Regions from separate parts of the Desemzia sp. FAM 23990 genome, predicted to be linked through region 1. Evidence: riboswitches for the same ligand, from Rfam matches in the RefSeq annotation. Region 1 holds a riboswitch; the other holds the start of a gene.
What was found. Region 1 has a riboswitch for thiamine pyrophosphate ahead of thiM (hydroxyethylthiazole kinase). Riboswitches for the same ligand answer to the same signal wherever they lie in the genome.

Region 1 (4,218 bases):
CAATTCCAACGTAATCTGCTCCATTAACTATAGCCTGTTCCATTTCTTCAACATTATGGACTGAAACACCTACAAGGTTTCCTTTTACTCTCTTCCGAAAGGCTGTCAAGGCTAAATCATCTTGTCCCACGTGTATACCATCAGCATTTAATTGTATAGCAAGCTCAACATCGTCATTGACAATAAAAGGTACTTGGTACATTGCACACAATCTTTGACATGCTTTGGCAAAATCTACATAGGCTGAACCAGTCAACGCTCCTTTTCCTTTCTCGCGTAACTGAAAACAGGTTATCCCTGCCTGCAAAGCTTCTTCGAGTGTTTTCAATGGGTCTTTTTTGCAATTCACTGTACCCATGACAAAATAAATAGTTAAAATACTTCTATCCATTTACTTCTACCTCACATATTCCTTGGTTGCATTTGTAAGCAAAGTGGTTCGTCGGCCCATGACCGTGACCAATATAAAGCGGTGTAGAAACAGCTAGTTGAATAAATTTTTTCGCTTCAACGATCGCTTCTTGCATGGATAGTCCTTTCGCTATATTGGCTGTTAAAGCAGCAGAAAATGTACAGCCTGTCCCATGTGTATCTTTTGTTTTCACACGATTGGTGGTCAATTGAAAAGACTGCTCGCAAGTGTATACTCTATCAATTGCCTGTTCTTCTTCTAAATGTCCACCTTTGATGACAACACATTGAATACCCATTCGCAACAGTTGTTGTGCTGCTTTTTCTATATCTTTCGTATTTTTAATACGAATACCTGTCAGCACTTCTGCTTCTGGGATGTTTGGGGTGCAAATGGTGGTATAGGGAAACAGCTTTTCTATTAAAGTTTTTGCTGCTGATTCTTGCAATAGCTTTGCTCCGCCTTTTGCAATCATCACCGGATCAACGATAAGCGGTATATTTTGTTTTTTTAGGATTTCAGCTACCCCATCAATTATTTCAACTGAAAACAACATCCCCGTTTTGATAGCTTTTACTGAAAAATCATCTAGTACAGTTTGGATCTGTTGTTGCACAAAATATGGCGGTACTTCATAAATATCATGTACACCCAGTGTATTTTGATCTGTTAATGCTGTAATGGCTGTGGTCCCAAATACCCCTAACTCTTGAAATGTTTTTAGATCTGCTTGAATCCCAGCTCCCCCGCCTGAATCTGATCCTGCAATCGTTAATGCAATCATTGTCCTGCCTCCGCTATCTTTTGCAGAGCATTCATAAATTGTACAGCGAATGTCCCCACTTCATTTCCACTCTGTTCAGCAGCTTGTTTATACGCTTGTAGAGTGGTAGCTAATTGATTGAATGAGGCTTCTTTTCCACTCGCAAGCGAAGCTGTACAAACAGCGCTTAATAAACACCCCATACCTGTAATACGTGTAGCAATTTCGTTGCCTCCAGACACGTATCGCTCTTCTTGACCATCCGTTAAATAATCGGTTTCTCCTGTGACGATGACTTGACAGCGATACTTCAAGGCAATTTCTCGCGCTACTTTGGAAACAGGCATCGCCCCTATGCCGCTGTCCACTCCTTTTTGATGCCATTCTTTACCTGCAATTGCGGCTAGTTCTCCTGCATTGCAGCGGATCAAATCAACCTGCATTCTTTTTAAAAGTTGTTGCACCACTTGTTTTCGATAGCTTGAAATACCGATTCCTACAGGATCCAGTACAACAGGAACTCCTAACTCATTTGCTTTTTTTCCAGCTACCAACATCGTTTGGATAGTGCGGTCATTTACGGTACCGATATTGATCAATACTCCTTGAGCAGCTGTCACGACATCAGCAACCTCATTCACTTCATCCGCCATAATAGGAGAAGCTCCGATAGCAAGTAATCCATTAGCCATAAAATTTGCCACCACATAATTAGTGATACAATGGACTAAAGGAGCTGTTTGTTTGACTCTTGATAACATTTATTACACCCTTTCCTTGGTTTCTCTAGCTTATTCAAATAGGCTGATCTCAATCCTCCTTTATAGAACGTGAGCACAAAAAAAGGCTCTACAAATATGCAGAAGCCAAAAAAGTGTATAAGAAACTCACTATTTGCTCCCTACGTCAGTATGAACTAACAGGTTCAAAGGGTCAGGTTTTACCTTCTCAACACGACTGTGTCCCCCCGCAATTAAGCGTTTTACAAAAGAAAAAGCTCCCCAAATAAAATTGGAGAGCTCAGTACGAATATAGTCGTTAGAATACATATGTACGATTGTGCTCCCTACGTTAGTGTTAACTAACAGGTTCAAAGGGTCAGGTTTTAACCTTCTCAACACGATTATGTCCCCCTGCAAAACATTTAATTACTTATAAGTTTACTATAGATAATAAATTTAATCAATCACTTTACTGTCTTTAATACACCGCTTATCGTTCTCTTTTAAAGTATAAAAGCCTCATTATTTGTGGTCTTAAGATAGCAGTGTTAAAGTAATCATAACTAGAGAACCAATCAGAGAGAGGAGTACCTTTTTATGAAAACTATCGCGATTAAAGAATTTGGGTCAGCTGATCAATTAAGAGAGATGGAAATGGAGAAGCCTTCTATCAAAGATGATCAGGTATTAATTGAAGTTCATGCTTTCTCCATTAACCCCGTTGATTGCAAAAGACGTTCCGGTAAAATGGGCGGCAAACTTCCTATGGTGCTTGGTGGTGATGTCGCTGGTATCGTAAGTGAAATTGGTACAAATGTCACGAATGTAAAGCCAGGTGATCGTGTATTTGCTAATGCATCCAAAACTTACGCTGAATATGCCCGATCTCGCGCCGAAGTAACGATTAAAATCCCTGATAAACTCTCTTTTGTGGAAGCAGCTGCAATTCCATTAGCTGGACAAACCGCTTGGGAAGCTTTAATAGATAAAGGACAATTAAGGGATAATGAAAAAGTCTTGATTCACGCAGGGGCTGGCGGAGTAGGCTCATTGGCTATACAAATTGCTAAACATTACAAAGCTTACGTTATTTCGACAGCCAGTGAGAAAAACAAAGCATTCCTTACTTCTCTAGGCGTGGACTATTTCATTGATTACAACAAAGAGGATTTTGAAAAAGCAGTCAGTGATGTCGATCTCGTACTAGACCCTTTAGGAGGCAAAACTCAAGAAAAAAGTTTCACTGTTCTAAAAAAAGGCGGGCGCTTAGTTTCCTTAGTACAAGAACCGGATGAAACTACATTAAAAAAATTAGGGATGATAGGAATTATTTTCAGTATGACCCCCACAAGCGAACGCCTGCAAACCTTAGCTGATTTACTTACCAGTGGAAAAATCAAAGCCATAGTCAGTCAAACTTACCCTTTTACAGAAGAAGGGGTACGTAAAGCACATGAACAAAGTGAAACAGGTCATACAAGAGGAAAAATCGTGATTAAAGTAAAATAAACAAAAAGATGGAGTCAAGAATTTTTCTTGACTCCATCTTTTTGTTTATTTTTATTGGTTCTCATCTAATAGATCTTTTTCAGAATCATAATCTAAATCGTTGAGAGTTTCATCCAACTTATCTGCAGGAATCGTTTGATCTTCATTAGGTTCTGCTGATGTCCCATGAACGTTTCCATGCGGAGCTTCCATTTCGTCAGAATATTTTTCTTTTAAGTCCTGAGCTTTCTCTTCGCCGACCTCTTTCCATTCCTGTGCTTTTTCTACTCCTACTTCTTTCCATTCTTGCCCTTTTTCCATTCCAGTATCTTTAACGTCGGTAAATTTATCCTTAATATCCGAACGTAATTCTTTCCCAGACTTAGGCGCAAATAACAAGGCAACTAGTGCACCTGCTAAAGGCAGAGCAATCATTTTAGCCACTTCCATATGTTTTACCTTGGCAGGCATCGCCTTAGTAACCCCTTTAGCAAGTTTGGCTTTGGTCTTCATACTTGGTTTAGCCATATGGTGCATATGGTGTGTGGAAGGTAAATAGTCTTTCGCTGTATCGTATGCATCTTGAGCATAATCGGTTCCCATGTCCATCAATTTTGTTAATTTCATACTATTCGTGCTCCTCTCACTTCTTGTTTTTCCTGTATTCCTATAAGTGTTTACATGATTATCATATAACAAATATAGAATTCTCTAAAGTAAAACGCACTCAAAATATACGAGATCACTTTCTAGACAGTTTTAAAAAGTATATTTCTAAAACTAAATGCAGACCAATCATCTCCTAAAACACCTTAATAAAGTCGTAACACTTT
Region 2 (4,218 bases), on a different contig from region 1:
GTCTCTGCCCTTTAATTAACATACAAAGCACTGCCAATCGGCGTTGTTGACCCTGACTTAAAAGCCATGGTGAAGTAGAAGCATGATTTTCTAAGTTATGGCGTTTCAAGAGGTTAGTGATTAATTTTTTAGTTTCTTCTTCAGTCTTTTCAGGATAAACAGCTTGCACGCCAATATTCAATTCATCAAAACATGAAGTTGTTAAAAATTGAAGAGAAGGATCTTGAAAAACAAGTCCAATGTGAGAAAGCCACTCTTTCCTATTCTTAGAATTAAACTTTAAATCTTTCATATGCATAGTCCCGTCAAAAGGATATTCCCCCAGAATCGTCTGAAAAATAGTTGATTTACCGGACCCACTTTTTCCTTCTAACGCAATCAATTCTCCAGGATAAATGTGCATGTTGCCGTTTTTTAATAAAATACGGTCAGGATGCCACGTTTTTTTCAGCCATTTTGTTTTATATTCTCCTAGTTCAATCGTCATATTTTCGATTTGAAAAATCGGCTCCAAGTTATTTGATACTTCTGCTTGTTGCAGAGGTTTTTCTAGTTCTGACAATAACCCTTCTTGTTCAAGAAGGAGATGATTGTTAGTAGAAAGTGGATCAAGTGAGATGTTTGTCTCTAGAAGTTGCCCCACTCGACTTAATACCATCATTCGGTCAACAAATTTCCACCTATCAAGACGGTGATCGATGACTAGAATGATTTTATTTTGTTTTTTTAGTTCTAAAATTGTTTCTTGAAGTTCATTTGCTTTTTGATCATCCAAGTTAGAAAATGGTTCATCTAATATATAGACGAGTGGATCAATGATTTCCAAACATGAAAAGTTTGCTCGCTGTAATTCTCCGCCAGACATGACATCAAAAGAACGTTCAAGCAATTCGGTAACACCTGTTTTCTTTGCGTGTTCTTTAACCATTTCATCCATTAATGAAGGATCAAAACCTTTGTTCTCTAAGCAAAAAATTAATTCTTGATAGAGATTTTCCATAGCAAATGCTAGTCGGGCATTCTGAAATGATGCAGATATATACCTCATAGATTCCTGATTGTCCATAGATAATAGGTCTTGTCCAGAAACAGAAATTGTGCCGGATTTTAATGTGCCGCCACTTTCAGGATAATATCCTGTTAGAACACCTGCTAGTGTACTTTTTCCTGATCCGCTTGCACCCGCTAGAAGCACAATTTCTCCAGGATTGATTGAAAAACTTATATCCAAAAAGTGTACGCTATCTTCTAGATTGAATTCTAATTGCTCAACAACAAGTCCATGATTATTTCCCTTTTTCATGACTGACACCATAAGATTTCAATAGCCCCGTATTGTCCAAAGCAATACAAATTTTATGCGCAATAAACCCAGTAAAAATAAGTGAACTTACTAAACGAATAACAAAGATAGCGATAACGATAGAAATTTCAAGTGAAGCATAATCGTTTCTGAATGCAGTCCAGATAAAACTGAAAATGGTAGCCAAAACGGCACCTACCATTGAATTTCTCATATTATAGCGACGGTATTTCGTAAACATATAAGGCAATTCAACACCTAAACCTTGAATAAAGGCACTGACTATAACAATGGGACCAAAAACATTTCCCAAAACAACTTCTATAACAGCAGCAAATATTTCAGTAATAATACCCACGCTTGGCCGTCTAAGAACGTAAAGAGCAACAACAGGTGCCATAAACCATATCCCGTAAAAAGGTTCATATCCTAAAATACCAATACCTGCTGGAGTGAGAGCAGTTGTTAGAGCAGCTCCTAAATACAATGCAATTAAATAAACAATTCCAAATGCGACAGAGATTAATCCCATAAAAATAAAGTCTCTTAATTTCAATGGCTCTTTATTCATAATGATTCCCCCTCAGGTAAGTTACAGAGTAAAGAGGCTTCTATAATATAATGGCTAACATCTTTGCCTGTTCTTTCTGCGACATATTCTAAATAATCAAAGACATCATGTACTTCACCTTTTAAGTAAGTCGTGTAATGGCCACTTCCAGCATAAACACCTCGGTCAATCCCATTGTTAACCACTTCTTCAATAAGTGACATATAGTTATCAGTGCCCATTGGATACAGCGAAAATTTACCAACAACTGGGAAGGATCTTTTGCGGCTGTTGCGGTCATTGATACGTCTATCATCATAATCAAGTGTGTAGTCTGCATCGTGATCTCCCGGGCAACCTTTCGAGATAGTCATATGAAGACTCATATGTACATCATCATGATATGCTTGAGAAAATACCGCTCGAACGCCGTCAAATACAGCCGATTCTCTACCACGGTAAACCGTTGAAGTGGGATCAGTTTCACTCCACACCATAGAAGTGTCTACATTTTCAAGTGAAGAGAGGATAATGTCGACAAAGTTATCAGACATCGGGGCTAAGTTGAATCTAATTCCGGCAATTCCTTCTTTTGAACCAGGAACACCTACTGCGCAACTGCCGTATGAGACATATTCTTTTTTTGACAAAATAAAAACTCCTTTTCCAGTTAATAATCCAGAAAAAGAGTATAGTAAAAATTATAATCTTCCTACGCAACAATAAAGTTGATCAGGTTCACGAATCTGCTTCTAGCACTCTCAGCCTCCTTTAAAAGGCTCTCCGGATTAAATAACTATTTAATTTTGTTAATTCAGTATACTTGAAAAGAAAATCGATGGCAAGCTAAACATTTTTATTATTTTAGAATTTATCGTTCGAACGTGATAATGTCCTAAGTAGGTCGAAGCATAAAATGTCCCAAAATGATAAAATAAAATCATGAAAAGGATAATACTAACGATGAATAAAGATAAGAAATATAAAGTAATAAAAGCTGTGGCAGAAAAAAGAAAGGAAAAAAAGAGAGCTTGTGTTGTGAACCACAAGAATCCCTTTTCCCTTTTTGCAACAAGTCCTTAAAAATTCAAATCATCATCTTCCTGTTTAGGATCTTTTTTAAACAGCAAAGACAATAAGTTTCCTATTAAAATGACCACTATCGCTGCAAAAATAAGTTTACCTAAGAAGAAAATCATTTTTATCACCTACTCGTTAGTATCAACAATTGCCTGACCCGTTTGTACTTCAACCCAACCATGTTCTAAACGTGCTTCTACTTCTTTTAACTTGATCAATTCTTCAGAAATGGATTCAGATAATTTTTTATTGGCTTCCGCCTCTGCTTCTGCTGCTTTTACTTTTTGGTAAGCTAAACTGTCTGCTTTTGTTTTGGCTGTATCGGCTTCCAAGAGAGCTTTTTCTTTTTCTTGACCCGCTTTGATGATCTCATCAATGGATTTTTGCGTTTCCGCATCAACATCTGGAACTCCAAAAGCAACGTCTTCTACCAAGAATCCTTTAGGTTCAACTGCTTTAGTGAAATCTTCTAAAATCGATTGCTGAACTTCTGTTGATTTTGATCCCGTTACATCCAACAAGCTATATCTAGCAACGACACTACGCGATGATTTCAGCAATTGTGCCTTCAACCAGTTTGCTTCAATATCTTCTACGCTGATGCTCCCAAATTCTTTAAACACATCAGAAACTTTTTTTGAATCTACTTTATAAGCATATGTAATCGATACATGGGTAGCTTTTCCATCTTCCGTAGCCAAATTCAACTTCTCTGCTTTAACCGTCTGTAAGCGAATAGGATACTGAGTTACTTTATCCAATCCGACAAATTTAACCCCTTGGCTTAGCGTTTGATCTCTCACTCCGCCGTTCATTGAATAACGAACCCCTACATAACCATTTTCGATTTTTTCAAAAAACACTAAAAATCCACCTACCAATAAGATAATGACTAAAAGACCAATCATTAACCCTTTGATTTTTTTGATGCTGTTCTTATCGTATATTTTTTCGTTCAATTCTATGTCCTCTTTTCTTTTTTTAACTAAATAATTTTCTTAATAACAAATACTTTTCCTTACTCTCTTACAACAAACCACCCCGTGTAACTATTTACTGCAATACACAAAAAGAAATACACAGGCTTTTCTGCTGTAAGCCTATGTATTCTTTTCGGCATACTTTTTCTTTTACGAGTTGACTCTATTTACCTTACTCTTCTCATAAAAAATCATCTTAATCATTATACCAAAGAAATGAAGAAAAACGGTGGATTCTTTAGATATCTAAGCTTAATTATAGCAATTAATTTAATTACCGCGATTCTGGAAAGCCATTTTTATAC

Region 2: another riboswitch for thiamine pyrophosphate. It lies ahead of ACEN4I_RS06675 (YkoF family thiamine/hydroxymethylpyrimidine-binding protein); the one in region 1 lies ahead of thiM (hydroxyethylthiazole kinase).

Annotation. Positions count from the first base shown of each region.
Region 1 covers NZ_JBGQQW010000012.1:67,905-72,122, forward strand. The annotation lists gene thiE (thiamine phosphate synthase) at 1-391, opposite strand, end outside; gene thiD (bifunctional hydroxymethylpyrimidine kinase/phosphomethylpyrimidine kinase) at 384-1,196, opposite strand; gene thiM (hydroxyethylthiazole kinase) at 1,193-1,936, opposite strand; TPP riboswitch at 2,057-2,154, opposite strand; TPP riboswitch at 2,222-2,320, opposite strand; gene ACEN4I_RS06615 (NADP-dependent oxidoreductase) at 2,495-3,406, shown strand; gene ACEN4I_RS06620 (YtxH domain-containing protein) at 3,458-4,012, opposite strand.
Region 2 covers NZ_JBGQQW010000013.1:4,734-8,951, reverse strand. The annotation lists gene ACEN4I_RS06685 (ABC transporter ATP-binding protein) at 1-1,303, opposite strand, end outside; gene ACEN4I_RS06680 (ECF transporter S component) at 1,287-1,874, opposite strand; gene ACEN4I_RS06675 (YkoF family thiamine/hydroxymethylpyrimidine-binding protein) at 1,871-2,407, opposite strand; gene ACEN4I_RS06670 (hypothetical protein) at 2,385-2,579, shown strand; TPP riboswitch at 2,546-2,649, opposite strand; gene ACEN4I_RS06665 (SPFH domain-containing protein) at 3,062-3,841, opposite strand.